One region of the Paenibacillus sp. p3-SID1389 genome, then DNA from elsewhere that is predicted to be linked to it. Evidence: riboswitches for the same ligand, from Rfam matches in the RefSeq annotation. Region 1 holds a riboswitch; each other region holds the start of a gene.
What was found. Region 1 has a riboswitch for cyclic di-AMP ahead of M3G15_RS05310 (3D domain-containing protein). Riboswitches for the same ligand answer to the same signal wherever they lie in the genome.
Positions count from the first base shown of each region.

Region 2: linked by a shared signal. The riboswitch ahead of M3G15_RS12910 (C40 family peptidase) and the one ahead of M3G15_RS05310 (3D domain-containing protein) in region 1 are both predicted to bind cyclic di-AMP.
Region 3: linked by a shared signal. The riboswitch ahead of M3G15_RS01165 (KamA family radical SAM protein) and the one ahead of M3G15_RS05310 (3D domain-containing protein) in region 1 are both predicted to bind cyclic di-AMP.
Region 4: linked by a shared signal. The riboswitch ahead of M3G15_RS03555 (APC family permease) and the one ahead of M3G15_RS05310 (3D domain-containing protein) in region 1 are both predicted to bind cyclic di-AMP.

Region 1 is NZ_JALXVO010000008.1:52,129-59,901, forward strand. It holds gene M3G15_RS05285 (molybdopterin molybdotransferase MoeA) at 1-341, opposite strand, end outside; gene lpdD (prenylated flavin chaperone LpdD) at 338-682, opposite strand; gene M3G15_RS05295 (dihydroorotate dehydrogenase) at 720-1,652, opposite strand; gene M3G15_RS05300 (dihydroorotate dehydrogenase electron transfer subunit) at 1,649-2,344, opposite strand; gene M3G15_RS05305 (polysaccharide deacetylase family protein) at 2,533-3,366, shown strand; gene M3G15_RS05310 (3D domain-containing protein) at 3,460-4,152, opposite strand; cyclic di-AMP (ydaO/yuaA leader) riboswitch at 4,161-4,329, opposite strand; gene M3G15_RS05315 (amino acid ABC transporter ATP-binding protein) at 4,504-5,226, opposite strand; gene M3G15_RS05320 (amino acid ABC transporter permease) at 5,213-5,875, opposite strand; gene M3G15_RS05325 (transporter substrate-binding domain-containing protein) at 5,970-6,821, opposite strand; gene M3G15_RS05330 (alpha-glycosidase) at 7,092-7,773, shown strand, end outside.
Region 2 is NZ_JALXVO010000028.1:28,349-36,121, reverse strand. It holds gene M3G15_RS12930 (4a-hydroxytetrahydrobiopterin dehydratase) at 115-414, shown strand; gene M3G15_RS12925 (c-type cytochrome) at 501-860, opposite strand; gene M3G15_RS12920 (GNAT family N-acetyltransferase) at 1,025-1,522, opposite strand; gene M3G15_RS12915 (C40 family peptidase) at 1,795-2,286, opposite strand; gene M3G15_RS12910 (C40 family peptidase) at 2,925-3,416, opposite strand; cyclic di-AMP (ydaO/yuaA leader) riboswitch at 3,421-3,557, opposite strand; gene M3G15_RS12905 (hypothetical protein) at 3,779-4,609, opposite strand; gene M3G15_RS12900 (M1 family metallopeptidase) at 4,644-6,644, opposite strand; gene M3G15_RS12895 (YwhD family protein) at 6,836-7,348, shown strand; gene M3G15_RS12890 (heavy metal translocating P-type ATPase) at 7,426-7,773, opposite strand, start outside.
Region 3 is NZ_JALXVO010000002.1:48,613-56,385, reverse strand. It holds gene cobS (adenosylcobinamide-GDP ribazoletransferase) at 1-91, shown strand, start outside; gene M3G15_RS01170 (cobyric acid synthase) at 411-2,066, shown strand; cyclic di-AMP (ydaO/yuaA leader) riboswitch at 2,090-2,232, shown strand; gene M3G15_RS01165 (KamA family radical SAM protein) at 2,394-3,563, shown strand; gene M3G15_RS01160 (methyl-accepting chemotaxis protein) at 3,628-5,319, opposite strand; gene M3G15_RS01155 (M24 family metallopeptidase) at 5,578-6,663, opposite strand; gene M3G15_RS01150 (MDR family MFS transporter) at 6,866-7,773, shown strand, end outside.
Region 4 is NZ_JALXVO010000005.1:39,909-47,681, reverse strand. It holds gene M3G15_RS03565 (methyl-accepting chemotaxis protein) at 1-680, shown strand, start outside; gene M3G15_RS03560 (threonine aldolase family protein) at 894-2,009, shown strand; cyclic di-AMP (ydaO/yuaA leader) riboswitch at 2,249-2,429, shown strand; gene M3G15_RS03555 (APC family permease) at 2,587-4,404, shown strand; gene M3G15_RS03550 (fructose-specific PTS transporter subunit EIIC) at 4,453-6,420, opposite strand; gene M3G15_RS03545 (BglG family transcription antiterminator) at 6,539-7,773, opposite strand, start outside.

The DNA of each region.
Region 1 (7,773 bases):
ACTTTCGCCCCGGTCATGATCCGGGCTGCTTGCCCTGGCTTCAATTTCACGGTTGGAACGGAGCCGGCAGGAATCTCGTCTACGACTTCCAAGAAGACCGGATGTTCGGAATGACAGCCCACCGTATCTCGGCTCAGAATGGCGAACCCATCCATCCCTGAACGGCGAAAATGCGGGTATGCATGCGGTGCAGTTACCCGCTCCGCCAAGATTCGACCTAGCGCTTCCGGCAGCGGAACGGTCTCCGATTCTGTCTCCTTAGCGTAGGGCAGAACGATTGCCTGGGCTTCAGGTACCGGCAACGCTTTGCGACGAAACTTCGCCTGGTCCGCTGACTTCATTGCCGGTCAACTCCATTCCCTTGCTGCTCCTGTAAATATTGATCCAGCATCTCGGAGGTTTTCTTTGCAATCTCCATAATTTCTTCTTTGCTTAAATTGTCGTAATGAATCCCCATGACCACAGTGACGGTTCGGCCGAGTGCCTCCGATGCGCGACGGGCATATTCCTCGGTTAAGGTGTGTTCTTTATGTCCCGGTACGGCGGAGGTCAATACTTCAATGTCTCCCCCTGCTTGATAAGCGGTGGACGCCGCTCCGATATGTGATACGCCACCGGTTATCAGCAGCAGTAAATCGCGGCCAACCGGGATCGCTTCCAGCTTAATATCCTCAAATGACAATTTCCGCAGCTCCTTCCACAACAGTATGCCCTTTATTTTATAGGATTCCGCGAATTTCGTCCAAGGTTTGAACCCCTTCAGCCTCCATCCAGGCCGTAAGGTCAGCGACCAGTTGCTCTCCCGCTCGAAGATGAACGAAGTTATGCGTCCCCACCTGAACGACGGCAGCGCCGGCCATAATAAACTCAACGACGTCCTCTGCGCAGCTGATGCCGCCCATCCCCATTACCGGCAGGGTTACGGCTTGACAGACTTGATGCACCATCCGCAAAGCGATTGGCTTAATTGCCGGACCGGACAGACCGGCATACAGATTGTCGAACACGCTCCTACGCTTGGTAATGTCGATTTTCATCGCCGAAAACGTATTGATCAGCGAAACGCCATCCGCTTGTTCCTCCTGGCACATCACCGCCATGCCCACGATATCCTCGGCGTTGGGCGACAGCTTGACGATCAGCGGCAGCGTCGTCGCAGCCCGAACCTCGCGAACGACCTGCCGGGCGATCTCCGTTTTGATCCCGTACGCCATGCCCCCGGCTTTGACGTTCGGGCAGGAAATATTCAGCTCGATCATGTCAACAGCGGTTCTGCCTTCCCGTCTTCGCCAAGCCGCATCCTCATCGATCAGCCTCGCACCTTCCACGTACTCTTCAATCGTATTCCCACCCAAATTCACGATCCGTACCAGATCCAGCTGCTCCCATCTCGGACATTCCTCACGCAGGAAGGCGTAGATGCCCGGATTCTCCAATCCAACGCTGTTTAACATCCCCGACGCTGTCTCAGCTACGCGAACGCCTTCGTTCCCTGCCTTTGGATGCAGCGTCAACCCTTTTCCGGACAACCCGCCTAGTTGATTGATATCATAAATCGCACCATATTCCTGACCAAAGCCAAACGTTCCAGAGGCCATCACGATCGGATTTTTAAAAAAGACTCCAGCGAGGCGACACGATAAATCCGTCATACAAACATCACCTCTTCCGCCAAAAATACCGGCCCGTCAGCGCAAGCCTTCTTCCGGACGTCTCTGCATTTCACGCTGCAGACAAGGCAAGCACCGATTCCGCATGCCATCCGATTCTCCAAGGAGACGTATACCTTGGCCTGGCCGCCGCTTTCCGCCTGTTTGCGCTGGACGGCATGCAACATCGGATGAGGCCCGCAAGCAATTACCGTATCGTACGCCCGAAAATCCACTTTCTCTAGAATCGAGCCGCCTACATCCACCGTCACGTTGCCGCGGGACATCGCACGGAACTCCTCTACCAAATAAGGCTCGCGGCTGTAACCGAGATATACGTCTGCCTGCGGTGCTTCCCTAAGCGCATAATAAAACGGAGCGATGCCGATGCCACCGCCTACAAAGGCGGTTCTTCCCTCCAGCGGCGGAAACCCGTTACCAAACGGCCCGTCCAAGGTCAATCGGTCGCCTTGCTTCAGTTCAGATAACCGGGTCGTACCTACCCCCGCAACCCGGATCAAGAAATCCAGCCGATCCTCTTCGAGATCAAAGATACTGATCGGTCGGGACAGTAACGGATAGCGTTCTCCTGCACGCAACATGTAGAATTGCCCCATTTTTCCCGTAAATCGCCCTTGTACGGACAGTTTGAACACCCCTGGTGATATTTCCTCGTTAGCCACTACGATTGCCATATGTTCACCCCACCCCATTTGATTACACTTCATCAAAGGATGCAATTTTTTAGCGGGATCGTCTGTGACATCTCTCACAGCGAATCATGAGAGGAAATCAGCGCAATTTTTCACAATCCATCATGATCTGAAAAAGTTAGGGGATACTAGAGAACATGTACAGTTTTGGGTTGAAGGGGGACTTCAAATTGCTTATTCAGCTTAAGAATGCTCTGGTCTGCTGCATGACCGCTTCTCTGATCATGGTGGGCGGGACGGAATTTTATCCCGTCAAAGCCGCCGCACTGGATCTCGAAAACAGAGGGCCAGAATCTCAGGGGGACCAGGCGGACAAGAAGGCGGCACTCGTGCCCGCAGGTGCCAAGCCGGCAGATCTTGGTGAGCTGCGGCGCAAATATTCAGAAACCTTCATCTTCCGGGGGCCGGAGGTGAAGCAGATTGCACTGACCTTCGATGATGGTCCGGATCCGCGGTTTACGCCGCAAATTTTGGACGTGCTTCACCGGAAAGGGGTCAAAGCCACCTTCTTTGTTGTTGGTGCACGGGCTAAGAAGTTTCCCGGCCTGTTACGGCGGATGCATCACGAAGGCCATCTCATCGGCAATCACTCCTTTAATCATCCGAACTTCCGCAACCGCTCCATTAAGCAGTTCCAGAGCGAGATTTTACGCACGGAGAAAATTATCCAGAACGTCGTTGGATACCGTCCCCAGCTGATTCGGCCGCCTTATGGAGAAATCAAGGAAGAACAGGTTCAATGGGCGAAAAAGAACGGCTACACCCTCGTCAATTGGAATGTGGATTCACAGGATTGGAAAGGGATCGACAAGAACAAAGTGATCTCCAACGTGATGCGCACGGCGGGGCCCGGCTCGATCATCCTTCAGCACTCAGGCGGCGGCGTTGGCTCCGACTTAACCGGCACCATCCAGGCTTTGCCGAAGATCATCGACGCCTTGCAGGCACAGGGGTATCAATTCGTTGATCTTTCCGAGCTGCTGCATACGACCAAATACCGCTGATGTATTGGGAATCTTCTGAAAATCAGGCACTTCGCCAGCAAGCACAAAAAGTCGGCCAGGATACATTCTGACCGACTTTTTTAAACAAGGTGTTTAATTTAATACGTAAAGCGTCACATCTTGGAAACCAAACGATTTCGCATTTGCTGCGCTGCCGGGAATAAAGATATCAATCCGGTTACCCTTGATTGCGCCCCCCTGATCGGTGGCCGTAGCTACAAAAGCCTGATCCGGCAGACCGTCATGGTTGTGGCCGGTCACCAGCACCTTTGTGCCCATCGGAATGACATTCGGATCAACAGCGATGGTACCAAGCTTCAGCGGGTTGCCGAAGTAGTCAACCGCGCCCCATTTTCCATTCTCACTAGCTGATGCCGAATACGCCGATGCTTTCACATTGATCGTTTTCGAGTAAGTAAAGGTTTTCCCCCATGCTTCAACCACGTTCCCGGTAGACATGACCTTGAGCTTGGAAGCGGAAGCAGTTGTCGTAGCTGCGCTCTCCTTCTTCGCCGGAGCAGCGGAAGCAACTCCCGTCGTTTGGGTTTGAACTCCCGGAATGGTGATTTTTAAACCAGCGTAAATATTTTTCGGATTGATGGATGGGTTGGCAGCCATGAGCTTATTCATATCTACGCCATATTTTTTGGCAAGAAGATAAAAAGTATCTCCTTCCACGGCTTTATGTACCGCGTCTGCATGGACGGAAGTCGTCTGCATCGGAATCGTAAGGCTTGCGGCGATCAGCGCCGTTGCTGCAATTTTAGACCAAATACGAGTATTCAAATGAATTGCCCTCCTTTTTACTGCGCCTGCGGAGTTAGTTGTCGGATTCGGGAAAAAGGATCATTCCCGGCGCATCGCTTCGATACGCTTCACCCCAAGAAAACAGTCAGCTAGGCAGCCCCTGTTTTCATCTTTCGTCCCCCGCACCTCAAGTTCAGGTTTCGGCCTACTTAATATATCACAATTTTGTAACCAATAGGTCAGGTAAATCCCACCAAACGGCGGAATTGCTTGATTGGACTGGTTACATTTTTGTGTTCAAAGGTAAAAAGAGTGTAAATTTAGATCGTACGTTCGATCCATCGGAGGACAAAAAACCGCCCGAATGGAAGCTCGGACGGTCCTTAAGATTTATAATACTTTGCTTAAAAAATCCTGCGTACGCTGATGCTTCGGCGCCCCAAACACCTCTTGCGGCGTACCTTGCTCCAGAATGACACCTTGATCCATAAACAGGATGCGGTCGCCAACCTCACGGGCAAATCCCATCTCATGCGTAACGATAACCATCGTCATTCCCCGTTCAGCCAGGTTCTTCATAACGTCAAGCACCTCTCCGACCATTTCCGGGTCCAGGGCCGACGTCGGTTCATCAAACAGCATCACATGCGGCTCCATAGCCAATGCGCGGGCAATCGCAATCCGCTGCTTCTGTCCGCCGGAGAGCTGCGCCGGATAGGCGTCCCGCTTATCCTCCAGTCCAACCGTGCGAAGCAGGTCCATGGCGATCGCTTCCGCTTTGCCTTTATCGAGCTTCTTCACGCGAATCGGCGCGAGCGTAATGTTGTCGATCACGGTCTTGTGCGGGAATAGATTAAAGTGCTGGAACACCATCCCCATTTTCTCGCGGGTTTTATTGATGTCATGTCCCTTGGCGGTGATCGAAGCGCCTTCAAAGGTGATCTCCCCTTCGGTCGGAACCTCTAACAGGTTCAGGCAGCGGAGAAACGTACTTTTCCCCGACCCGCTAGGACCGATGACGACGACAACTTCGCCTTTGGAGATTTCCAGATCGATCCCGCGCAAAATATGGAGTTGGCCGAATTTTTTATGCAAACCTTTAACGGTGATCACTGGTCTTCAACTTCCTTTCGAACACGCCCAAAATCCGAGACAGCGTGAATGTCAGAATAAAGTACATAATGGCGATGATCAAATAAGGCGTCATCCCATCGTACGTAATCGTCACGACGGACTGTGCTTGATAAATCAGCTCGGCCGTACCGATGATCGATACGATCGACGATTCTTTAATGATCGTAATAAACTCGTTGCCAATCGCGGGAAGCACCGATTTGATCGCCTGCGGAATGATGATATGGCGCATAGCCATCCCTTTGGTCATCCCCAAGGAACGGGCCGCTTCCCCTTGTCCCCGATCGACACCTTGAATGCCGGCACGGAAAATTTCCGCCAAATAAGCCGAACTGTTAATGGACAATGTAATCGCACCTGACTGAATCGGGGTGAAATTAATATCAAACATAAATGCGAACCCGTAGTGAATAATCAACAGCTGTACCATCATTGGGGTGCCACGCAGAAATTCAACCCACACATGCCCCAGAAACCGTAAGATCCCCCATGGCGACATGCGCAATAGTGCGATCAACAAACCAAGAAAGAAGCCGCATATCACGCTGATCGCTGCCAAGAGTAGGGTATACTGAACACCGGCCAAGAAGTAACTGCGGTATTCCATAAACATTGAAATTAAGTCCATAACGCCTTCCTTCCTCCTCCTTTACCTTAAACCCTTAAGCAAAAAAACAGAAAATAGCGAAAGCTTCGCTATTTTCTGTGGATGGATATCGTGATTATTTTTCGGCCAGTTCGCTAGCTTCGGCAACGAATTGATCGATGCTGCCTGCGCTAATCAAGCGATCGAGCGTCTTATTCACTTGATCCAACAGCTCTTGGTTGCCTTTCTTAATGCCAATCACGTAGCCTTCATCCTCAGTTACCGGCTTGGCATCGGTGATGACCAGGCCTTTAACGTTCTTAACGAACGATTCTGCGACAGGACCTTCCAAAATAGCAGCATCTACACGGTTGGAGTTCAACTGCATAATGATGTCATTGATTTTAGCCAGCGAGGTCAGTTTGGCATTCGGAATTTCCTTCGCCATTTCTTCTTGAATGGAACCTTGTTGAACGCCGATTTTCGCGCCCTCCAGCGATTCCATTGTGCTGAACTTGTCTTTGTCCGCTTCACGAGTCACCACAGCTTGCTCCGCTTTGTAGTAAATTTGCGACATGTCGATTTGTTCAGCACGTTCTGGAGTTGGGCTGAGTCCAGAAATGACGAGATCCACACGTCCGCTCGACAGCTCGTTCAGCAACGTATCGAATTTCAAGTCTTTAATCTCCAGCTCAGCGCCCAGATCCTTAGCGATTTCCTTAGCGATTTCTACGTCGAAACCAACGATTTCGTCTTCGCCTTTGTCGTTCTTAATGTGGAATTCATACGGCGGGAAGTCCGCACTCATCCCTACGATCAGTTTCTTAGCCGGTTCGGTTTGGTCTCCGCCCGCTTGAGTCTCATTTTGGTTCGCGGCTTGGCCGGCGTTGTTTGCCGCGTTGCCGCTGTTATTTTTTTCCTGACCACAAGCGGCCAGCACCATGGTTACCATCAAGACCGCTATGAATAACATGCCCCATTTTTTCATGCTTTTCTCTCCTATTCTGCTTTACTTATTACACTCGATGATTACTGGGCTAATTATAAATCAGAATGCATATATATGCAAAACAATTTTCATGATATACAAAAGTTTTCACAGATCTGCCCTATTGAACCTCGCAAATCCCTATTTATCATACTTTGGTCAATTCAATCCTGAATTATGTTTCACATTGGGTTCATGCTCCTTGCTGCCTTGGGGAATAATGAACATCATCACCATCCCTAGCGAATTTACGAGAGGAGGCGCCAATCCGTGCTGCTTGAAGCGCTCTACCATGTGCCCCGGGATAAATGGGCGTATGCCTATGATTCAACCACGATCCATCTTCGCATCCGGACCAAACGGGATGATGTGGAACAGGTTGTTGCGATGACCGGGGACAAATACGATTGGACGGGAACCTACCAGGAGCTGCCGATGGAAAAAACGGCCCATGACCGCATGTTCGACTATTGGGAGGTCGCTGTGCGTCCCAAGTTCAAGCGCCTTTCCTATGCCTTTAAGCTTACGGCGGGAACGGAAACGGTTTACCTGCTGGACACGGGGATTCAATCGGAGTCCCCTCAACCGCCGGGGGAATGCTTTGAATTCCCGTATATCCATGAAAACGAAGTAGTCCGGGTGCCGGAATGGGCGAAGCAAGCGGTCTTTTATCAGATTATGCCGGAGCGGTTCGCCAATGGAGACCCTTCCAATGACCCCAAGCCGGTCGAAGCCTGGGGAGGCAAGCCGACCCGTGAAAATTACTTCGGCGGCGATTTGCAGGGAATCATTGACCACCTGGACGATTTGACGGACCTGGGTATCACGGCGATTTATCTCACGCCTCTATTTTTGGCTCCGTCCAACCATAAATACGACACCGTCGATTATAAGCAGGTTGACCCTCACTTTGGGAACAACGACTTGCTGCGGGAGTTGGTTGAGCATTGTC
Region 2 (7,773 bases), on a different contig from region 1:
TTTGAGAATACAATAGTTGGAGACGAAGCTAGGACAAATCAAACTTCAGATCCTGGTGCGTGACGAGGAAACTTACATATACAGGAGTTCTTGAAGAGAACGGGAGGAAGAATAATGCCGTTTACACCGCAAGAAGTAGAAGCGCATTTGGAAAAACTGGAAGGATGGGAACTAGAGGAAGGACGATGGATTTTTCGTAAATATACGTTTTCCAACTTTATGAAGGGAATCGCATTTGTTGATGAGGTAGCAGCGATCTCGGAAGCATTTAACCACCATCCCTTTATCACGATCGACTATAAAACGGTAACGCTCCGTTTGACCTCTTGGGAGGAAGGCGGCATTACGGCCGTCGACATCAAGGAGGCGCAGCAATATAACGAGGCCTACGAAAAGATGCGGTCAGGGGATTAACCAAATCAGAGCATGATCGAAACTATAGGGGTAACAAAACGACCGCCGGGAACGTAAATTCCCGGCGGTCGTGCTTTTTCGTGCTTTTATTTTTTCTCCGCAAGCCACATGGCGACGTTCGCAATTTCCTCTTCCTTTAAGCGATCCTTAAAAGAAGGCATCATGCCGCCCTTCCCTTTAGTGATGATGGAATACAGTTGTTCTGCCGTCAATTCCGAGCCGATCTTCTGCAGATTTGGGCCCGCTCCGCCTTGCAATGTATCACCGTGGCAGGAGATGCAATTTGCTTTGACGATGGCTTCGGCTTGTTCTGCGTTCATGGTGATTTCAGGCATTTGCGGCTTGGCTTCTTGCTCAGCCTCTTCCCGGCTTGGCAAGGTGAACATCAATACTAGGGCTAAAGCGCCTGCGATGACGAACAAACCGCTCATGATCCACTTTTGCATTTCAATCGCCCCTCCTATGTATGCTACCTATCCATTATAACGGAACACGCGGGTTGATCATAGTCTTTGTGTCCAAATTAGGAACAAAAATGATCCGTTTTCATTAAATTGTGTGCCATAAGTCATAGTCTTAATCAAAACAGGACATAAAAAGGGGCGTGCCTTTATTCAGGCAGCCCCTTATGAACCATGCAATAAAACGGTTTGGACACCCCGCCAGGCGTCATCTTCTCGTACAGATCCGTGATGACAAACCCAGCCTTCTGGTAGGCCCGGATCGCCCGGGTGTTCCAGGTCAGCACTTCAAGGTCAATCTGGTTTTCCGGCTTACGGCGCCGGGCTTCCTCCACGATGGTCCTCACAAACTGCTTGCCCAGCCCATGGCCGCATAGCTCGGGCTTCATGCCGATGCCAAGCCGGGTGACTCCTTCCATCGGGAAGTACTGTGCGAAGCCGGCAAGCTCGCCCTTTGCATTCAACACGGAGACATACTGTTCGGCGCGGATCGCCGGGTTCCCAAACTCCACGTCGAGCGCTTTCATTTGCTCCCAAGGCAGCCAGCTGTAGATGTCGTAAGGAGAATCGTAACGCCAGGTGCAAATTTCCGCGCCATGGGCTTCTTCCATCGGCACGATACGAAACGGAGACATCGATTGGTCCATATTGCCCCTCCTTTGTTAAAGGAAAGTCCGTCGTAATTGTTCCATTATCCTCACAATAGCCGGAATTACGCAGCTTGTAAAGGTTTTTGCCCCCCCTTCGGGAAATTGTGAGATTTGCGCGGGATTTTTAGCTTTGTGGCAACCTTTTTCCGGGCTGTTTCGTTATATAGATAAGGGTGCAGATAAAAAAAGACCGCAAGGCGGTTCTAACAGGAACCCGGCCTGCGGCGAGTAAGTGATGATGAACAGGATGAAACCGATAGATCAATGGATTACGATTCCGCAGCGTAGACGGAATAACCGTATTTACTGAGAACTCGCTTCGCGCCAACGTAGCGGTTCTGGTAATAACTATTGCTTAACTTGTCGATCCGGATGCCCTTGGATGAGGACGCGTGAGCGAATTCACCGTTGCCGATGTAAACACCGACATGGGATACTTTGCCCGTCCCCGTCGTCTTGAAGAAGACGAGATCCCCAGCTTGAAGCTCGCTCTTGGGTACCGGTGTGCCTTGCTTATACTGGGCGGCGGACACACGCGCCAGCTTGATGCCCATCTTGCTGAAGACGTACCGGGTAAATCCGGAGCAATCAAATCCCGCTGTCGTGGTGCCTCCGAATTTATAAGGCGTCCCGTACACGGAATCGACGATACTGGATAGCGTCGTTGTCTCGGCTTTTGCGGAGTCGGCAAAGGCGCTACCTGCCCCCAAGGTAAATAGGAGGGCTAAACTCGTTACCGCTGCTGTCAAAGTCTTTCTCAAGATGTCTTACTCCTTCCAAGGCCTACGAGGTTAGCTTATGGATTCGGTTGAAGGTTCCCTATGATCTGCTATAGCGGTAAGTTAAAAAGTCATCTTCGGATCACGAAGTAACACAGGATGGAGATTCGGCGTCGAATCTTGAACTCAGCCGGGCCTTCCGCTGCTCACGTAGCTTCCAGCTACGCTGCGCTGCTCAGTCCCTAAGCTTCATTCAACCTTCTTGGTGCTCCAAACCTAACTTTTTAACCTTGATTGAAATGGTAGGTTAAAAAGTTATCTTCGGATCACGAAGGATGAGACTGTTACCTTTTATAGCGAAATCAATTCACCCTATGGTGGGTCCCCCGCTTCCCGGGTGCGTGGGAATTCGGCAGTTTCATTGTAGATTGCACCCAAGATCTTGCACAGAAACAGTTACAACAATAATTACAAAGTTGTTACCATTTACGTTGTTCATTTTACCAAAGGCGTCCAGAGTTGACAAGTTTGTCGAAAAAAAACGCTTCTATTGGCCTGTTTTCGCGAGGCGATTCGTGGGTAATGGTTCCTAAGGGACTGGGGCTAGGGAGAAGGGAAGACAAGGAAAAAACCCGCAGAGACGTTGTTATCAACATCCCCACGGGCTTCGTAGCGAGTTCTTATTGAACATCATCGTGTTCAGCAATTTCACCGGTCACATCTTCATACTTGTCGTTGCTCATGATCCGTTTCGCTCCAACGTAACGCTCGACGTAATACTTCTCGCTTAATTTGCTGATGACTACACCTTTGGAGGAGGAGGCATGAGCAAATTTGCCGTCGCCGACGTAGATGCCGACATGAGAAACGCCTTTACCGGAAGTATTAAAGAAGACCAAATCGCCCTCGATCAATTCGCTCTTGTCAACCGCAGTTCCCATTTTGTATTGGGATGCGGATTGGTGAGGCAGCTTGATGCCGATCTTCGAGAAGACGTACATCGTAAATCCAGAACAGTCGAACCCGTCGGTTGTGGTTCCGCCCGCAACATAGCTGCTTCCGAGCGCGCCGCCGATGACGCTGTCCAGTTTGGAATCGGCGAAAACGCTGCCAGTTCCAATGGTGAAAAGCATGGCAAAACTTACTGCTGCTACCGTCAAACGCTTCTTCAAGAAGTTATGCTCCTTCCAATGCCTACGAGGTTAGCTTAAGGATTCGGTTGAAGGTTCCCTATGATCCCTCTAAAGCGAGATCAATTCACCCAAAGTGGTTCCCCCGTTTCCCTGGTGAAGGGAATTCGGCTTTGTTTTTCACACCTGACATTTCTTATTTGACATCCGGCACCAATCTCCTGCCAAAGATGACAAAAATAATTACAAAACTGTTACTGAAATTGCGTTGCTGTTATTGTAACAAAGTCAGGTATCTTTTGGCAATGCCTAATTCACAAGATTAAGAGGGGAAATAGGACTGAAGGCCTTCGCCAAACGGCGAAGGCCTTGTTGTTACGGGGTTTTTGAGGAGTTAAAAAATTTTAACTTTTTTGTGCCTTTGACTGCCAAAGATGAAATTGAGAGGCGATCTTCCAGACCTTAAACGTGCAGCGGAAGAGGGGATAAGCCTGCTGCAGGATCAGGGCCAGCATCCCCGTCCAAACCCAAGATGCGGTTCCGAACAGAAGGAAGAGGATCAGGCCAAAAGCCCCGAGAATCAACGAGATGGAGATGCCCTGCAAGAGGGTTCGGAAGCAAACCAGCAGGGAATTCCAAACCCCGGCCTTAAACAGGTAGCCGAACTGGACAAATAACAGGCACTGCCGGATGAACCAGCCGTAGATGAACCAGCCAAGAATCAGACCAAGCCCGGTGAGCCAGGTTGCCATCGGGATTTCCATCCCGGTGAGTCCCGGCCAGAGCGACAGCAGCCTCGGTACAATCCAGAAGGCGGGCAGCAAGGTAAGCACGAGCTCCATCGCGTAAAACAGAATCACCGGTTTGCCAAATTCCTTCATCCCTCGGAACAGGGGGAACCCCGGGCTGCGGTGATCGGCCGGTGTGAAGCCGTAGAAGATTCCGGCTTGGATCAACGGAGTCAAGATCATGCGCAGGACGACCATCCCTGCCAGCAGCCAGCAATACAGCCGAACCTCGGGATTGCTCCATAAATTCATTTGTCCCTCAAGCAAGAACAGTAGTTTCGACAGCGCAGTGGGCGGCGGGTCAGGATATCGTTGCAGCAGCGCCATTACCGCGGTATCGACCAACCGGTACAAGAACAATCCCCACAGCAGCTGGTACAGAAACAAGATGATGACCGAGGGAAATTGGCTTTTCAGGGCAGTCCACCCCAAACGAACGAAACTCATTTCTTTCCCTCCTTATAGAAGTATGGACCTAGGTTTACCACAGAAGTCCCCCAAGGATCGCTTCAAGCAGCTTGGTGACGCTCATATTGGAGCGGGACAGCGTGGTTTCAGGGACTTCCGCTTTCAGATAGTTGTTGATGTGAAGGTTCTCCACCGTTAAGGTGTAATCCGGATCGATCTGAACCCATGCCAGCGGTGCTTTATATTGCATCTTGATCTCGAGGCGAGTATCTTCCCCGTTCCATTGCTTGCGTACGGTGTGACCATCGGTGAAGGTAAACAGCAGCGGAACCTTCGGGTGGGTTGCCCCTTTGCGGGTAAAGACTACGTTCGACTCGTAAATCCGGCCGCCTTCTTGGCTGATCGGAGTGATCTGAATTTTTTCCACTGCAAAATCCGCCATTTTCCCGTCATAGACGTATTGCTGAAAATACTCTTTCCAGCTGCGGCTGGTCACTTGCTCAACCACCCGTTGGAAGTCGGCGGTCGTTGGGTGCTTAAACCGGTACTGCTGGCTGTACGTGCTCAGAATCCGCTTCATCGTCTTGCTGCCGACCTGCCGCTCGATATCAAACAGGATTAACTTGCCTCGGTAGTACGCATTCTTGGCATAACCGTCCCCGGAGCCGTATTTCCAGGCGTTCTGGGTCAAGGAAGCCGGCGAGGTAATCATGGCGGACTGGATCGGCAAATTCGGGGTGATTCCGAACTCCTGCTCCATGAGCTTATCCTCTGCATAAGAGGCAAAAGCTTCATCCAGCCAAGCTTCCTCGAATTCATTGTTGGCGATCATCCCGTAGAAGAACTGATGGGCGATTTCATGGATGACCGTGCGCTCCAGATCGTCGTATCCGGGGGAATCGCTGACGGCTCCAAACGCGGTGACCAAGGTTGGATATTCCATACCTCCCGCACCGTTTGCGTTCGCCGGTGGAACCACAACGGACAGCGTGGAATACGGGTATCGTCCATACCACTTACTGTAGTTCGCCAGAGCTACCTTGGCGGCATAGAAGTAACGTTCCTTCAGATCCTTATGTGCAGGATCGAGATACAGCTTGATCCGCACGCCGGGAACTTCGGCAGAGGAGAACGGCTCTTCTACATAGATGAAGTTCGGCGAAGCCGCCCAAGCGAAATCGTGGACGTCGTCGGCGTAGAATTGCAAGGTTTTCCGTCCGTCCTTCAAGACCGCCTTTTTGGTCTGAAAACCGGTGGCTGCCACGGTGTACGTTTCGGGCACGTTGATCTTTACGCTATAAATCCCAAAGTCGGAGTAAAATTCCGAGTTCCCGTGATACTGATGGAGGTTCCAGCCTTCGGACGTCCGCCCCCGGGTACCCACCGGCTCGTACACGCTAATCTTAGGAAACCATTGCCCTGCCATGACGAAATCGTCGGCCACGCCCATGCGGGCAAAAATCTTCGGCAGCTTGACGGTAAATTTCATCCGCAGCGTCAGGCTTTCGCCGCCCTGGACCGGCACGGGCAGCCGCACCTTGGCTAAAGTTTTATCCTTCGTATTGCCGTCGTCAGGCTGAACGTACTGAATCCGATGCAGCAAGGAGATGCCGTCGGTCGTTTTCAGCTCGGTGATCTCCATGGATCCCCAGCCGTCTTTGGGCATGACGTCGTTCCGCAGTTTTCCGCCCGATTCCTTCATAAAAGTCGTATCCTCGGAAGCAAACGCGTTAGGATATAAGTGCAAGTACACCTCGTTGATCGTTTTCTTGCCGGGATGGGTCCAGGTCAGCGTCTCCGAGCCGGTTAACGTACCTTCCTGCTCGTTCAGCGTGACGTCGATGTGGTATTCGGCGACCCGATTGCTGAGCACTTCGGCGGTCGGTTGCTGAATGGTTTCAGTTTGCGGCGGTGCAGGGGTTTGTCCGGTTTTTTGGACCGCTTTAGGCCCCGCCTTGGCCGGTACGAACGAAGCCAGCGAATCCCCCCCTCCCCGCAGGGTCACCCAGGCGGCTCCGAGGGTGAGGCACAAGGCAAGGATGGAAATGCCGTAGACAATAGTACGTCGGGTCATACAATGGATACCTCCCGTTGACAAGCATCTACAGCATGTATATGTTTGCATTTGGAAGATTATTAGTTAAAATTGAGAGGTAGTTAAAAAGCCATTTTTTGAACTTGGATTGAAATGTAAGGATAACTATATAAGCCGCTTTTGTTTAATGGGAACGGAGGCGGCAGGCACGCAGGAATATGGAGGGAATTATGGATCAGACACCGAAATCGGGTAAAAAGATTTTTGCCCTCAACATTATCAGTAATGATGAGAAGAGCAAACATAAAGGCTTTGGCGCGGGTTCCATCGATTTGAACAGCATGTCCCCGGTCATCATCGACGGCGATGAGGTGTACATTGACATCGGAGCCATGCACGCCAAAAGCAAGGTGGAGAAAGGCATCAAATTTTCGACCAACCGTGAGGACGTTCCGAATGGCCGCCAGGTCTGGATCGTTTGGGTTGCGGTAGACCGCGGGCCGGAAGGCCAGTTCTACGGTGGAATGACGGCTTGCGAGATGTTGATTGATACTGAAGCGCGCCGAGGCTGGAAAATTCTTGCTGACCATGTCAACAAAATGGATTATGCGTTAAAACGCAGAGTGATTTTGGACGGGTTGAGCAAAGAGCAGAAGGCCGGGTTGAAGCAGCTGCTGATCGAGACCAACGCGGAATGGTGGGACCGCTCGCCGGAAGAGCTGAAGGCGGCATTGGACGCGTAAACTGAATAGACGAGGCAAAAGAGAAGCGCCCCTATCCGGTTGGATCCCGGAGGGGCGCTTTGATTTGCAAATGGATGCTAGCGATGGGGGATGACCTGAACCTTCGGCGAATCCGCTGTTTGCGGGTCCTTGCCCAGTAAAATCGTCAGTCCAAACAGCGTCACGAGGATGGTCGCCCCCATATCGGACATGACGGCCACCCACAGCGTGAGCCAGCCGGGGATCGTCAGCAGCAGGGCCATCAGCTTAAGCGCAAGGGAGAGGCCGATATTCCAGGCGACAATCCGGCCGGCCCGCCGGGCGATGCGGATGGCGCGGGGGAGATGGCCAAGATGATCCTGCATCAGCACGATGTCGGCGGTCTCTACGGCGCTGTCCGTGCCTTGGCCCATGGCGATCCCGAGGTCGGCTGCGGCCATGGCCGG
Region 3 (7,773 bases), on a different contig from region 1:
CGGCGGTTTGACCGGCGATACCTACGGGGCGCTGGGCGAAGGGTTGGAAGCTGTCCTGTTGCTGCTTGCAGTGCTGATTTTTGCCCATTGATAACTCGCGGAGCGGAGGTGCTCTTGGGGGAGGGGACCTTCTACGGCGAGCGCTTTTGCATCATTATCCCCTTGAATCAGAACCAAGGAGAAAAGAAGAAGGTTAGAGCTGGACAGATTAATCGAGAATCCTAAGAGAAACAGGTCGACTGTTAAGTAGCGGAGAATCAAAATCGTGCATTATCACCGTATGCTGAATGAAAGGGATAATGGTGGAAAGGTCGAGCGTCATCACCACCACCTGATCGAAGGGGATAATGGTGTAAAAGGCCCTGGCAAGATACTACACTGCTGCACGGTTTGGAAAGGAGGGGAACGCGATGGGCGAAAATCATAAGAAGCTTCTGGATCAGGATCAGGAAAAAAGCGCATCAGCATCAGGTGCTGTACTCATGGTTCAAGGGACGGCGTCTGACGTGGGCAAGAGCGTGATCGTGACGGCGCTGTGCCGTATTTTTGCGCAGGATGGGCTTAGACCAGCTCCGTTTAAGTCGCAAAATATGGCTTTGAACTCGTATGTTACAGCGGACGGCCAAGAGATTGGACGGGCCCAAGGCATTCAGGCGGAGGCTTGCGGCATTGCCGCCACCACCGACATGAATCCGGTACTGATCAAGCCAACTGGGGACATGCATTCGCAGATCGTTGTTCATGGGCGTCCTTACCGCCACTTAAGCGCATCTGATTATCGTGAGGAATTTTTGCCTAAAGCCAAGCCGCTGGTGATGGAAGCGCTCAGCCGGCTCCGCGACAAGCATGGCATTGTGGTGATCGAGGGGGCTGGGAGCCCGGCGGAAATCAACCTGAAGCAACGGGATATCGTCAACATGAACTTGGCTGAATGGGCGGATGCTCCCGTGATCTTGGTGGGGGATATTGACCGCGGCGGCGTTTTTGCTTTTCTCGTTGGTACCCTGGAGCTGCTTGAGCCACACGAACGCGCCCGCGTAAAAGGGTTCATTATCAACAAGTTCCGCGGCGATTTGTCTCTATTGCAGCCCGGGCTGGATTGGCTGGAGCAGCGGACCGGAATCCCCGTACTAGGAGTGCTCCCCTTTCTGCCTGATCTGGATATCGAAGCAGAGGATTCCGTTGTCCTGGATACCTATCCTGCCCATCCAGAGCAAGCGCCAAGTAAGGAACTGGACATCGCAGTCATCCGTTACCCGCATATTTCCAACTTCACCGATTTTGATCCGTTGGCCGCCGAACCGGACGTGTCGCTACGTTATGTAAGCAAGCTGTCGGAGCTTGGGCATCCCGATGCGGTGATTTTACCGGGGACCAAGGATACGATCAGCGATCTGGAATTTTTGCGTAGGCAAGGGCTGGCGGAGGCTATTTGCAGCCTGATTGAAGAGGAGACGCGCACCCAGCTGGTCGGAATCTGCGGCGGATATCAAATGCTGGGAGAACAACTGCATGACCCCGAAGGCGTGGAGTCCAATGAACCGAGGTCTGCGTTAGGATTGGGCCTGCTCCACTTGGCAACAACCTTCCTCCCAGGCAAAAAAACGGTACGGGTGCACGGCTATACGTGCGAGGACCAGCCGATATCGCTGCACTCTAAGAACCGCCGGCTGCCGATCTCAGGCTATGAGATTCATGCCGGCTCGACCCAGCAGCTGCGGGACACTCGTCCCTTATTTATGCTTCGGGTCAATGAGGAGCCAGTACAAGGGTCAGGGACAGCCCCGGAGTTAGAACAGGCTGAGACGCAAACACATCCGGAAGGCGCAGCCCGCGCCGATGGCAGGGTGTTTGGGACGTATCTGCACGGAGTGTTCCATAATGATGCCTGGCGACGTGCTTGGCTGGACGGACTGCGTACGAGCAAAGGGCTCGAACCTTTGAGCGTCACCTTTGTTTCTTCCTCGCGGAAGGAGGAAGCCTTCGATCGGTTAGCGGAGCAGGTTCGCAGGCATTTGCGCATGGATCTCATTTACGACATCGCCGGGATCCAAGGTAAGCTTTGACAAATCGGGTGATGTTAGGGTAGGATAAAAGTACGCTTAATTTTCGATGGGTAAAGTCGAAAAGCGGGGGAACCAATCTTTTGGGGCGAATCGTTGTAGGATTAACGTAGGGAACCATCTTTCCCGAGCCCGTCAGCTAACCTCGTTTGCAGTGGATGGGTCATTTTAATATTATTTCAGTCATCAATTAATGACCCTGTTCTTTGAAGCGGGGTCTTTTTGCGTTCTGCAAGACCTTTGACCCGAGCATTCGGCGGAGTACTCGCATTCACTGCAAGTTTCGAGCTTCTTCTTTACGCATCGCACTATTAAAGGAGGAGAGGATTTATGGCTAGTCCGAAGTACATCACCGATATTGCCAAGGTGAGCCAGTTGTCCGAGCAGGAGCGGCAGGAGTTGAAACCGATTACGGACAAATTCGTTTTTCGGGTGAATGACTACTATTTGAATTTGATCGACTGGAATGATCCAGAGGACCCGATCCGCAAGTTGGTGATCCCCAATACGGGAGAGCTGAAGGAATACGGGCGTTGGGACGCTTCCGACGAAGCGGCGAACTATGTGGTGCCTGGCTGCCAGCATAAATACCGCACGACCGCGCTGCTGATCGTGTCCGAGGTTTGCGGCTCCTATTGCCGGTATTGCTTCCGTAAACGGTTGTTTCGCAACGATGTGAAGGAAGCGATGGCGGATGTCACGCCTGGCATCGAGTATATCGCCCAGCATCCTGAGATCAACAACGTCCTGTTAACCGGCGGTGACAGCTTGATTTTGGCTACAAAGAAACTGCGTTCGATTCTCGAACGGCTAAGAGCCATTGAGCATGTAAAAATCATCCGACTCGGCTCCAAAATTCCTGTTTTTAATCCTATGCGTATTTATGAAGATCCGGAATTGCTGGATCTGATTAGGGAGTTCTCCACTGTAGACCAACGGATTTATGTCATGGCGCATATCAATCATCCGCGCGAAATTACCCCTGAAGCCAAAAGAGGGTTCCAGGCGTTACACGACGCTGGGGCTATCGTGGTTAATCAAACGCCGATTCTCAAAGGCATCAATGATGATGCGGCCGTGCTTGGCGAATTGCTGGACCGCTTATCGTGGGCCGGCGTCACTCCGTACTATTTCTTTATCAATCGTCCCGTTGCTGGAAATGCTGATTTCGTGATCCCGCTGAAACGAGCATATCAACTGGTGGAGGAAGCGAAAGCCCGTACATCGGGGCTTGGCAAACGCGTGCGGCTTTCAATGAGCCATTCTTCGGGAAAAATCGAAATCCTGGCCATTGAAAACGGGCAGGCTTATCTCAAATATCATCAGTCCCGGGACGGTGAATACGGCAAATTTATGATTTTGCCTTGCCCGGATGATGCTACCTGGTTCGACGATCTGCCAGGCAGTGAAGCGTACTGGAAGAAGCCGGAATCGAAGTTGGATACGCAGTCGGATCAGCCAACGGAAGACGCTGCAAGCGCAGTGTCCATTACGGGATAAAACAAAACGTACCCTTCCGCTTCCCTGATCAGGAGAGCGTGAAGGGTACGTTTTGTTTTTAGAGTCAGATCCGGAATTTTGCGATCGACTCCTGCAGCGCCAACGCCTGCTCATGCAGCGAACGAACCGTACGCGCGTGATTTTCCATTTCGCTCAGTTGTTGCTGCGAATAGCTGCTGATTTGCTCCATGTTAGCGAGCGACTTGGCGGTAATATTGGCGGATTCCTCCACCGATGCGGTCACTTCCTCGGTACCGGCGGATACCTCTTGGGTGGATGCCGAGACCGATTGAATCGTCAAGTTCACGTTCTGAATCAGCTTAGTTAATTGTTCAAACGCCTGACCAGCTTGCTTCACCCGTTCTGTTCCGGAGACGATTTCCTCGCTGGCCCGTTGCATAGCGTTGACGGAGTTTTCCGATTCTTCTCGAATACTGAGCAGGTTCTCACCGATTTCCTCCATCGCCTGGCGGGACTGCTCAGCCAGCTTACGGACTTCTTCGGCGACGACAGCAAACCCTTTGCCGTGCTCGCCGGCCCGTGCCGCTTCGATCGCCGCATTCAGTGCCAGAATATTAATTTGCTTCGTAATTTCCGTAATGGTTACGACAACGTTTGAAATTGACTCCGAGCGATCATTCAGCGTGCGGATATGCCCCAGCGTCCGATTAGCCGCATCTTCTACATGCTGCATCTGCGTAACCGCCGTTTGTGCCAAAGTATTCCCGGCACCGGCTTCATCCGCAGCTTGTCCAATCTGTTCGGTGACTTCGGCAGACGAAGCGGCAATGTGCTGTACACCTTGCGAAATTTCTTCCATCGCACGGGCGTTTTCGGCTGCTGCGGACGCAATCGTCATGCTGCCGGCTTCGATTTCCTTCGTCGCTACATTGGAACGGGCGATCAGATCCTCAAACGTCGTAACCGAACGGGACAAGTTCTCTGAGCCGTCGACGACCGCCCGGGACGTTTGCATCACGGCAGCGAACATGTCTTTGAGCTGATGAGTCATCGTTTGGAAGCTCCCGGCTAATTGGGCGATTTCGTCATTTCCTTTCACTTCGATGGTATGGCGGAAGTCCCCGCCAGCCATTTGTTCCGTGACCGTCACGAGCTTTCGGATCGGCTTCGTGATTCGCGTACTAACAAAGTAAGCTGCCGCCATGCCCGCCACAATGACAAGCAAGGTGATGCCGATACAGATGTATAAAATTTGGTCTTTCTTCTTATCGATGAAGGTAGCGTCAAGGCCCACGGCGAGCATCGCTTTGCTGCCGGGAATCGCGATGAAAGCTGTTTTGTGCGAGCCGAATTTGTCGGTATACAACTCACTGATTTGTACCCCGCCATTGGCCGCAGCGGTCATGGCCGGCTGAAGCTCCAGCTTGTCGCCGGGGGTCATCTCCGAGTTCTCATTCGTCGCCAGAACTGTAGCGCCGTCATCTTGAATATGTAGTAAATAAGCAGTGCTCAAGTTGTAGTCCTTAGTGCTCTTCGTCAAATACGATTCCACCGCAAAACGGGAGTTATCTTTACCGCTGAGCAATTGCAGGGATTGGGTCGTATCTAACCTTTTGAAGATGTCTTGAGTACTAGTTTGCAGCACTTTATCGAACTGTGGCAGCACATTTTGCTCAATGATCCCCATAGAGATGTTATAAAAGCTGACGCTAAATAAAAGTGAGGATACGACAATAATCACCGCATAGGTACTCATCAATCTGCGGCTGATGGAGCGATTAATGACCTTGAACACGAAAATCCTCTCCGTTCCCCTTAAAAAATGTGAAGTATACGCCTGGCTGTCTCTCTTTTCTTTTTAACCAGCGGTTCATAAATATCATTTTATAGGAAAAAAGGTCCTTTGAAAACGAAAAATTCCTACATTTTTTGGTTTTCGTAAAAAGTTTCAAAAAAAACGTCTAAATCTATCGGAAAAAGCTAAAAAGAGAGCCCTGCGAATCATTTTTTGGAGATCGCCAGGGCTCTTCGAGTATGAATATTATATTACATGTTAGATATAAGTTAATTGTTTCGGATAAGATGTGAGCACTTCAACGCCGGTTGCTGTGACTAGCACATCATCTTCGATACGAACTCCTCCGATGCCTGGCACATAAATGCCAGGTTCAACCGTAAAGACGTGGCCTTCTGCGAGGAGAAATTCGTTCTCCCCATGAACCGAAGGGAACTCGTGCACGTCGATCCCCAGCCCATGGCCAAGGCGATGGATAAAATAAGGTCCATAGCCGGCAGCTTCGATTACTTCGCGGGCGGCGCGGTCAATGGAGGCGAAGGTGACGCCCGGCCGGATGGCGGCAATCGCAGCTTCATTGGCTGCCAGCACCGTTTCATAAATCCGGACGAGTTCCTCGGTCAGCTCGCCAACCGCGAAGGTACGCGTGATGTCGGAGGCGTAGCCATTCGCATAAACGCCGATGTCAAACATCAGCAGATCGCCGCGCCGGATTTGTCGGTCGCCGGGGACGCCATGCGGCAGGGCAGTTTTCTCGCCGGACAGCACCATGGAATCGAAGGAAGGCCCGTCTGCGCCGAGCTTGCGGATTTGGTACTCGACTTCCGCAACAAGCTCGTTTTCGCTTACGCCTTCCGTTGCTTTTTTCAGCGATTCGCTAAGCACCTGTTCGATCAGATGTACGGCGTGCTTGATCTTGCTGACTTCTTCTGGGCTTTTCCGCACCCGCATGTCCCGAAGCCAAGATCCAACATCTACAGATTCGGAGAACGAGAGCTTCTCCTGCATTCGCTCGAAGTTGGCCACGGAGACCTGCTCCTTCTCAAAGCCCAGCGTACCCAGCGAGCCCGCGAGGCGTTGCTTCAAGAGGGCGTAAGGGTCGTCCGTATCGCTATGGGTGATGATCTCCGTTAAGTCCGCGGCTTTGCGGGCTGCCTCTTCATCCAGCGCAGGGACGACCAGAAAAGGCTCGCTTCCCGCCTGAAGGACGGCGCCGAGGAAGCGTTCATGCGGATTGCTCAGAAAGCCGGTAAGGTAATACACATGCTTCGGATCAGTGATCAGCAGCGTGTTGACGCCGGATTCACGCATTTTGCGTTCTAATGCAGTCCATTTATCATTCATTTTGCAAAAAACTTCCTTTCGTTCAGTCTCTTGTTCTATTATAGGCCAATGCGGGGAGGAACGATAGTTAGGATCGTTGCGCCGGGCGGGCCAGGGCGGGACGGATTGCTTTTTTAGGTAAAAGGTTTACTTTTTAAATATTTTCAATAAAATAGGAAGAAGTTAGATTATTCAAATTTGAATATGAAACAAAGGAGAGAAGATGTTGGCTACTGCAACGAAAAATTCTACCCGGCTCATCTTGTTCGGATTAATGCTGGGGATTCTGATGTCGGCGATGGACAACACGATCGTGACGACGGCCATGGGGACGATTGTTGCCGATCTCGGCGGAATGGAGCAGTTCGTTTGGGTGACTTCGGCCTATATGGTGACGGTGATGGCGGGGACGCCGATTTTCGGCAAGCTGTCGGATATGTATGGCCGGAAACGCTTCTTCTTATTTGGCATCGCCATGTTCCTGCTTGGCTCTGTGTTGTGCGGGATCGCCGGAAGCATCGTGCAGCTGAGTATTTTCCGCGCGATCCAGGGGATCGGCGGGGGAGCGCTGATGCCGATTGCGTTTACGATCATTTACGATATCTTCCCAGTGGAGCAGCGGGGGAAAATGACCGGACTCATGGGTGCCGTGTTTGGCACGTCGAGTATTTTTGGCCCATTGTTGGGCGCGTTTATCACCGACTCGCTAAGTTGGCATTGGGTTTTCTATATTAATGTACCGATCGGCATCGTGTCATTGGTGTTGATTATCCTCTACTACAAGGAGTCGCTGACGCACGCGAAGCAGCAGATCGACTGGGGCGGGGCATTTACTTTGGTTGGCGCTGTGGTGTGCCTAATGTTTGCCTTGGAGCTGGGCGGCGAGAAATACGCATGGAATTCCAGCGTGATTTTGGGCTTGTTTGCGGGATTTGCCGTGTTGTTTGCCGCGTTCCTGCTGCTCGAAACGAAAGCGCAAGAGCCAATCATATCGTTTGATATGTTTAAAAATCGGCTTTACGCGACAAGTTGTTTGTTGGCTTTATTTTACGGGAGTGTATTTATCGTTGCTACGGTATATATCCCGATCTTCGTGCAGGGCGTCTACGGCGGATCGGCGACCAACTCCGG
Region 4 (7,773 bases), on a different contig from region 1:
TGAATTCCGCAGAAGGCGGGAAGCGTTCGGTGGAATCGATCGTTGAGGCGATTAGTGAGCTGGCGGTGAATACGAAGCACGTCAACAGTGAGGTACTTGGGCTTGAGGAACAGAGTCAGAAAATTACCGAGGTTGTCAGCATTATTCAACAAATTTCCGAACAGACTCACCTGTTATCCCTTAACGCCGCGATTGAAGCGGCCCGGGCCGGGGAAGAGGGCAGAGGGTTCGCGGTGGTAGCCGGACAAATCCGGAAATTAGCCGAGGATACGAACCGCTCCCTGCAGGAAATCAGCAGCTTGGTTGAAGATATGACCGTTCGTACCGGCAGTGTGGTATCTGCGGTTGCCCAGACGGAAGAGAAGGTTCAGCAGGGCGTAACGCAATCGGAGAACGTGAAGATCAATATCGAGCAAATCATGGACAATATGGAGAACACCTTCGCCATGTTGAACGATATTTCCGATGGGGTTACCACCCAAGCCGCAGCGCTGGAGGAAATGACTGCAACGCTGGAGGATGTGAACACCACGATCGAGTCTGGCTTGCAAGTGTCCGGCGATATCCAAGATCAGCTTGGTACGCAGGAACGGATCTTCGGTGATATCGAGAAGACCTCCTGTAAGTTGGTCGAACTGTCCGAGAATATGAACGGATTGACGAACGTGTTTAAGCTATAATCCATCAATACGGCATTAGAAAGGGCGTCTGATTTTTACAGACGTCCTTTTTCTTCCTTCCTTCTGAACGAAAGGGATAATTCTGTAAGGAGGCTTTCAAGACCTATACCGCCCAATCCATCCAAATCATCGATTCCTGCTTCAAATGGCGCTATAATAAGCATGATCATACTGAAATTAGACAGACAGCGTGGGAGAGGAGCGGTGAGGAGCATGTATGGAAATGATGGGGTACTGGATAGGCGGACACTGAAGGCGGCCTTTGACCGGACGGTTTATCAAGTGGTGGGCCACGGAAAACGGAATGTAGAGGTGCTGAAGCAGGCTTTTGCCGAGATCAGCGGCGGGGTAGACAGCGACATGTACGGTACAGGACAAGCGCTGGAAGCCTTCGAAAGGAAAATGGCTGCGGTGCTCGGCAAGGAGTCGGCTGTATTTTTTCCGAGCGGCACGATGGCGCAGCAAATTGCTTTACGGATTTGGTGCGACCGCAAAGGATCGAAACGTGTGGCCTATCATCCTTTATGCCATTTGGAAATTCATGAGGAAGACGGATTAAAGGAACTGCACGGGCTGGAGCCGATTCTCCTGGCGGATAAGGATCGGCTGATTGAGATGGAGGACGTTCGGCAACTGCCGGAGGATGTCTCGTGCCTGCTGCTGGAGCTGCCGCAGCGCGAAATCGGCGGTCAGCTGCCGCCGTTCGCGGAGCTTGAAGCCATTTCCGCCTACTGCCAGGAGCGGGGCATTAAGCTGCATCTGGACGGAGCCCGACTGTTCGAAGTGTTGCCTTACTACGAAAAAACCGCCGCAGAGGTTTGCGCCCTGTTCGACAGCGTCTATATCTCGTTCTACAAAGGCATCGGCGGAATCGCCGGAGCCATATTGGCAGGGGATCCGGAGCTGACGAAGGAATCTAAGGTGTGGAAAAGACGCCATGGCGGGGATCTCATCAGCTTGTATCCTTATTTTCTGAGTGCGGATTACTACTATGAGCAGCGCATAGGAAAGATGGGGATGTATTATCGGCAAGCGCAGGAGATCTCCAGTCTGTTTAATCAATGTCATCGGATGAAGACCGTCCCGGCGATCCCGGTGTCGAACATGTTCCATGTTCATTCGGACGTTCCCAAGGATCGATTGGAGCCCGTGCTGATTGAGGTATATCGGGAAACCGGGGTTGGCTTAACCTCTTTCGTCAAAGAGAAGGCAGATGGGGGAAGTACCTTTGAAATCAGTATCGGAGATCGCTATAGCGAGGTGCCGGAAGATCGGCTGCAGCTGGCGTTCGAGCTGCTGGATAAGAAGTTGAGAGGACTCTCGTTTTAAACCTGTATCGGTTTGAGATCAGAACACCGTAGGAAGCGACTGGATGTCGCTCCTTACGGTGTTTTTTGCATGTATGCTTCGATAATTCAAGCCTGCCCTCAAAAATGAATGCAAGAGGATGATGTATGCGCTTCCTCGAACAAGGTCGATCCCATTTTCCGACCCATTCGCCTTTTCCTCATCTTTACACTTCTTGAGGCGGGGAGTATGATTCATCCGTAGCAATTTGATATGGCGAAAATACCTGATCGCTGAGTTCTTTCTTTATTTCAGAAAGAAACGGGGGAACCAATGAAACGCGTCCAAAAGGGCGGGTTTCCGGGGTGAATCGCTTGATTTGGCCAACTTGGCCAAACTGCGTAGGGCTGCTTTCGTGCCCGAATCCGTCAGCTAACTCCGTAAGCGTCCGAAAGAGGGAATTGTCGCAGTGATCTGCTTGAACTTTTTAAAGCGGCTGCGGGAAGGTCCAACTTTCCTGCGGCCTTTTTGTGTTGTTCGCTGCAGGAATGGGAAGCCTAAAGGACTACGAGCGGATCAGGATTGAAGGCTATTTTGAGAATGAAAAGAGGATTTCATCATGGTAAGCAAACTGAAGCGGGTACTGATCGGCAGACCGATGAAAAGTACCGAAATTGAAGGAGAAAAGCTAAGCAAACTTAAGGCATTGGCCGTATTGTCGTCGGACGCGTTGTCCTCCGTGGCATACGGTACGGAGCAGATTTTGATCGTCCTGATGGCGGCGGGATTTTCCGCGCTCTGGTATTCGATCCCGATCTCGTTTGCGGTACTTGGGCTTCTGTTGATTCTGATTCTGTCGTACCGCCAGACGATTTTCTCCTATCCGACCGGGGGCGGGGCCTATATCGTGGCGATGGATAACCTGGGGCGGTCAACCGGACTGCTGGCCGGCGGCTCGCTGCTTATTGATTATATACTGACGGTAGCTGTAAGTTCGTCAGCCGGTACAGATGCCATAACATCCGCATTCCCTATGCTGCATGATCAGCGGGTGCTGATCGCCCTCCTGATGATTACTATACTGACCATCATGAACCTGCGTGGGGTCACGGAATCGGCTTCAATGCTGGCGGTGCCGGTATATCTATTTGTGGCCTCCATCTTCGTCCTGATTGTGTCGGGACTCTACAAGTATTGGACTGGCGGGATTCATACCAGCGCACCGGAGTTCGGGACGGCCGTATCCAACGTCAGCTTGTTCCTGCTGCTCAAGGCGTTCAGTTCGGGGTGCTCGGCCTTAACCGGGGTTGAGGCGGTGTCCAACGCCATTCCGAACTTCAAGCCGCCGGCGGAGCGGAATGCCGCAACCACGCTGGTGATGATGGGTGTCATTCTCTGCACCATGTTTATCGGTATTAGTGCGCTGGCCTATTGGTACGGAATTGCTCCGGATCCGAAGGCCACCGTAATATCTCAAATCGCTGAATCGACCTTTGGGCGCGGGATCTTGTACTACTTGATCCAGGGCATTACAGCGTTAATCCTGTTTCTGGCAGCCAATACGGCTTATTCGGCCTTCCCGCTGCTGGCGTTTATGCTCGCCAAAGATAAATACATGCCGCATGCGTTTATGGTGCGCGGTGACCGGCTTGGCTTTTCAAACGGAATTATCTTCCTGGGCGTAGCCTCGGCGCTGCTGGTTCTTGGATTCCACGGCGACACGGAAAGCCTGATTCCGCTCTATGCCGTTGGGGTATTTATTCCGTTCACCTTGTCCCAACTGGGGATGATGGTGCGCTGGATCAAGCGCAAGCCGCAAGGTTGGGTGTTCCGGCTTACGATTAACACGATTGGCATGCTGACGACGCTGGGCATTACGCTCATCTTCATTATCACGAAGTTTTCACATGTCTGGTTCGTATTTATCTTCTTGCCGCTCGTGATGTTTATTTTCTACCAGATCCATCGACATTATATCAATATCGCCGACCAGCTTCGGATTGACATCGATAAAGACAAACCTTGCATAAAGGGCAGCACGATCGTCGTGCCGGTGGCGGGCGTTACCCGTGTCGTGATGAACTCGTTAAGCTACGCCAAATCGCTGACGGATAACGTTGTTGCGGTGTATGTCGGATTTGATGATGAGGACATCGAACGGATGGAGAAGAAGTGGGAGGAATGGAATCCGGGGGTTCGGCTCATTACGCTGCGCTCCAGCTTCCGCAGCATTATCCGGCCGCTGATGAAGTTCATTGATACCGTGGAATGGAAAACGGCGGAGACCGATCACATTACCGTCCTGATTCCTCAGTTTATTCCTCGGCACTGGTGGCAGAATATTTTGCATAATCAGTCGAGCTTGTTGCTTAGAGCTTATTTGTTTAACAAGAAAGATATCGTCATTGCGACTGTACCTTATCATTTGCAAAAATAAGCAAATTCCCCCGAAGCCGTCGCAACGGCTCGGGGGACCTTAGTTTAATTATTGAATTTGATCCAGCAGCTGATAAGCTTCCTGTTTGGTTTTCACCTGCAGCAGCTGTTCGCGGAATGCGTCATCCATCAGCTTGCGGGACAGCATTTGCAGAATTTTTAAATGCTCATTGCCTTTGTTTTCGGCAGGGACAGCGATCATAAAGATCAACTTAGCGGGCGTTCCGTCCGCGCTGCTCCAATCCACGCCTTCCGGCTTGATCCCGAATACGACTCTTGGCTTCAGCACCGCCACCGACTTCCCGTGCGGTACGGCGACGTTCATGCCGATGCCGGTAGAGCTTTCTTGCTCGCGCTTCAGAATCGCCTGCTTGAACTCAGCAGAGGAGGTCAGCACACCTTCAGCGTTCAGCTTTGCAATCATTTCGTCGATGATCCCGTCCCGTGTTGACGCGGACAGGGAAGGCTCAATCAGATCCAAACTGATGATATCCGTCAGCTTGCGAACTGTGCTTTGAGCTTCGGCAGCCGGCACGCTTACCGGGCGGACGTTCTCCGCACGTGGCGTTTCCATGGCTGGAGCCGCCTCGTCCGCAGCGCTCGCTTCGGCGAGCTGAGGCTCGACCTGTTCTTTCTTCAGCAATTTGATCATTAAGGCCGTAACGATGGAACCCGCGATGACGGCCACGAAGAACATGAGGACATTGTCAACGGCGCCAAGTACGGCAACGATTGGACCGCCGTGAGCTACGCGGTCGCCGACGCCGCCCAGCATGGCGATGACGGAACCTGTCATCGAGCCGACCATGATGCTGGGAATAACGCGCAGTGGGTCTTGCGATGCGAACGGAATCGCACCTTCGGTGATCCCGAACAAGCCCATCGTAAAGGCGGCTTTGCCGGATTCCCGTTCGGCATTATGGAACTTGCGTTTGAACAAGAACGTTGCCAGGCCCAGACCGATCGGCGGAATACAGATCGCAACGGCGATCGGACCCATGATTTGATAGTTCCCCTCCGCGATCATCGCGGAGCCGAACATGAACGCTACCTTGTTAACCGGACCGCCCATGTCGAAGGAGATCATGGCGCCCAGAATCAAGGCCAGCAGAATCGAGCTGGCTCCTTGCATGCTGGCAAGCCAGTTGGTCAGCCATTCAAACACTTGGGCGATCGGGCCGCCAAGCAGGTAAATGAAGGCGAGACCTACGATCAGCGAAGAGAGAACCGGGATGATGATGATTGGCATGATTGGATTGATCGCTTTCGGCACCTTCCACTTCTTGATCCAAAGTGCAACGTAACCCGCCAGGAAACCGGCGATGATCCCGCCGATGAAGCCGGCACCGGCTTCACTTCCGTAGAAGCTGCCATTGGCGGCGATGTAACCGCCGATGATCCCGGGAGCGAGACCCGGCCGGTCGGCGATACTAAACGCGATGAACCCGGCTAGCACCGGTACCATAAACGTAAAGGACGCAGATCCCAGCTTCTCGATGGTTTTCCAGAACGAGTCTTCTGGAATTTGCAGGCCGCCCGGCGTAGGTACGCCGCCGATCGAGAGAGCGATGGCGATCAAGAGACCGCCCACGACGATAAACGGAATCATATACGAGACACCGCTCATCAGGTGGCGATAAAAGGCGTTTTGCTGCTTGGCGCCGGTCTGTTTGGCCGGCGTACCTTCATTGTTATCCTGTCCTTGGTATACCGGCACTTCTCCGCGAATCATCTGTTGGATCAGCGCCTCGGGGTTCCGTATGCCTTCCTGCACACCAACAACGAGCAGCTTCTTGCCGACGAACCGGCGTTTGTCTACCGTTTTGTCGGCCGCGATGATGATGCCGTCCGCTTGGCGGATATCTTCCTCCGTGAATTCGTTTTCCACTCCGATCGAGCCTTGGGTCTCGACCTTCATGGCAATACCTAGCTTGTCGGCGGCTTTTTGCAGATTTTCCGCCGCCATGTACGTATGGGCAATCCCGTTGGGACATGAGGTAATCGCCAGTAGTTTCATGGATGTTTCCTCCTGTAATCAAAGATCGAAATCGTTTACATGACTCATCTTATCGCAAAAGGAACGACGGAAAAGAACTTTATATTACCGGAAGTTGCGGAAAAACTGATTTTTTTCCCTATAAGCAATTGAGCAGCTCCTCGGGAGTCCGTGCCTGCACGAGCCGCTCAACGGTTGAAGGCTGTTCGCTTAGCAAGGACAGGCGCTGGAACAGTTTTTTCGTCATCTCTTGCTCCTGCGGGGCAAGCGCCAGCATAAATACGACGGACACCTTCTCTTCCTGCCATTCCAACGGCTCTTCCAGGGTGGCAACAGCGATCCGCGAGGTGCGAATCAGCTTCGGATCGCCATGGGGGATTGCGATGCCGCCGCCGATGGTCGTGGACGAGAGCCGTTCCCGCAGCAAAGCCTGATGCGCGTAATCCGGCTCAACGAACCCCTGCTTGGCGAGCTCGTTCCCTAACAGCTCGATCAGCTCGAATCGATGGCCGATGGTCAGGCGCGGGAAGATGAGCGAAGGCTGCGTGTACATGCCCAGAATCGAGCCAGCGTGTTCGGCGTGACCGGATTCTTGGTCCAACTTGCCGATGAAGTCGGCGATCTTCTGCGTTTCGCCAGTCTCCAGCAGCGGGGATACCGTGATATAGGGGACGTTCACATTCTCCAAAGGAATTGTGGAGATGATAAAGTCAACCGAATGGTGAGCCAAATACCCGGGGAGATCGGCTTTCCGAACGGAATCCAATACATGCAGTTCGGGGAACTTCCGCTCCAGCTTGCTGCGCAAGATCTGCGACATGCCCACCCCCATATGGCAGACAGTCACGATTCGCTTCCTTCCCTCAGCCGGCTGGCTCAGCCGTTCCACAGCGGCCTGAAAATGCAGCGTCAAATAAGCGACCTCCTCTTCAGGAATGGTGAAGGGGTACCCTTCACTTAACTCTCTCGTCGCATAAATCACCATATCAAACATGTAGGGATACATTCTCTTGATATCCTGCAGCATCGGGTTCGATACGGTGAGCCCGTAGCTTAACCGGTTCAACGTTGAATATAAATGAATGCGCAGCCCTTCCATCAAAGCCTCGTCTTGGCCAAAATCCACCCAGGTCAAAGCGGACATCTTCCGGACGAGCGTCTCTGCTAAACCGCGGGCCTCCGCCGTTTCCGCGGATGGATCTGCTCCGGGCTCCGCCGTTTCGATCCGCGCCCGGGATCGGATCTTCCCGCCCAGAATATGAGCGGTCAGATAAGCTACTTCATCCTCCGGGAAGCGCACGGCGAAGAAGCGCTCCAGCTTCCGGATGAAGGCTCCCGTCCAGCGGAACTCCGGCTTCCCGCGGACAAAGACCT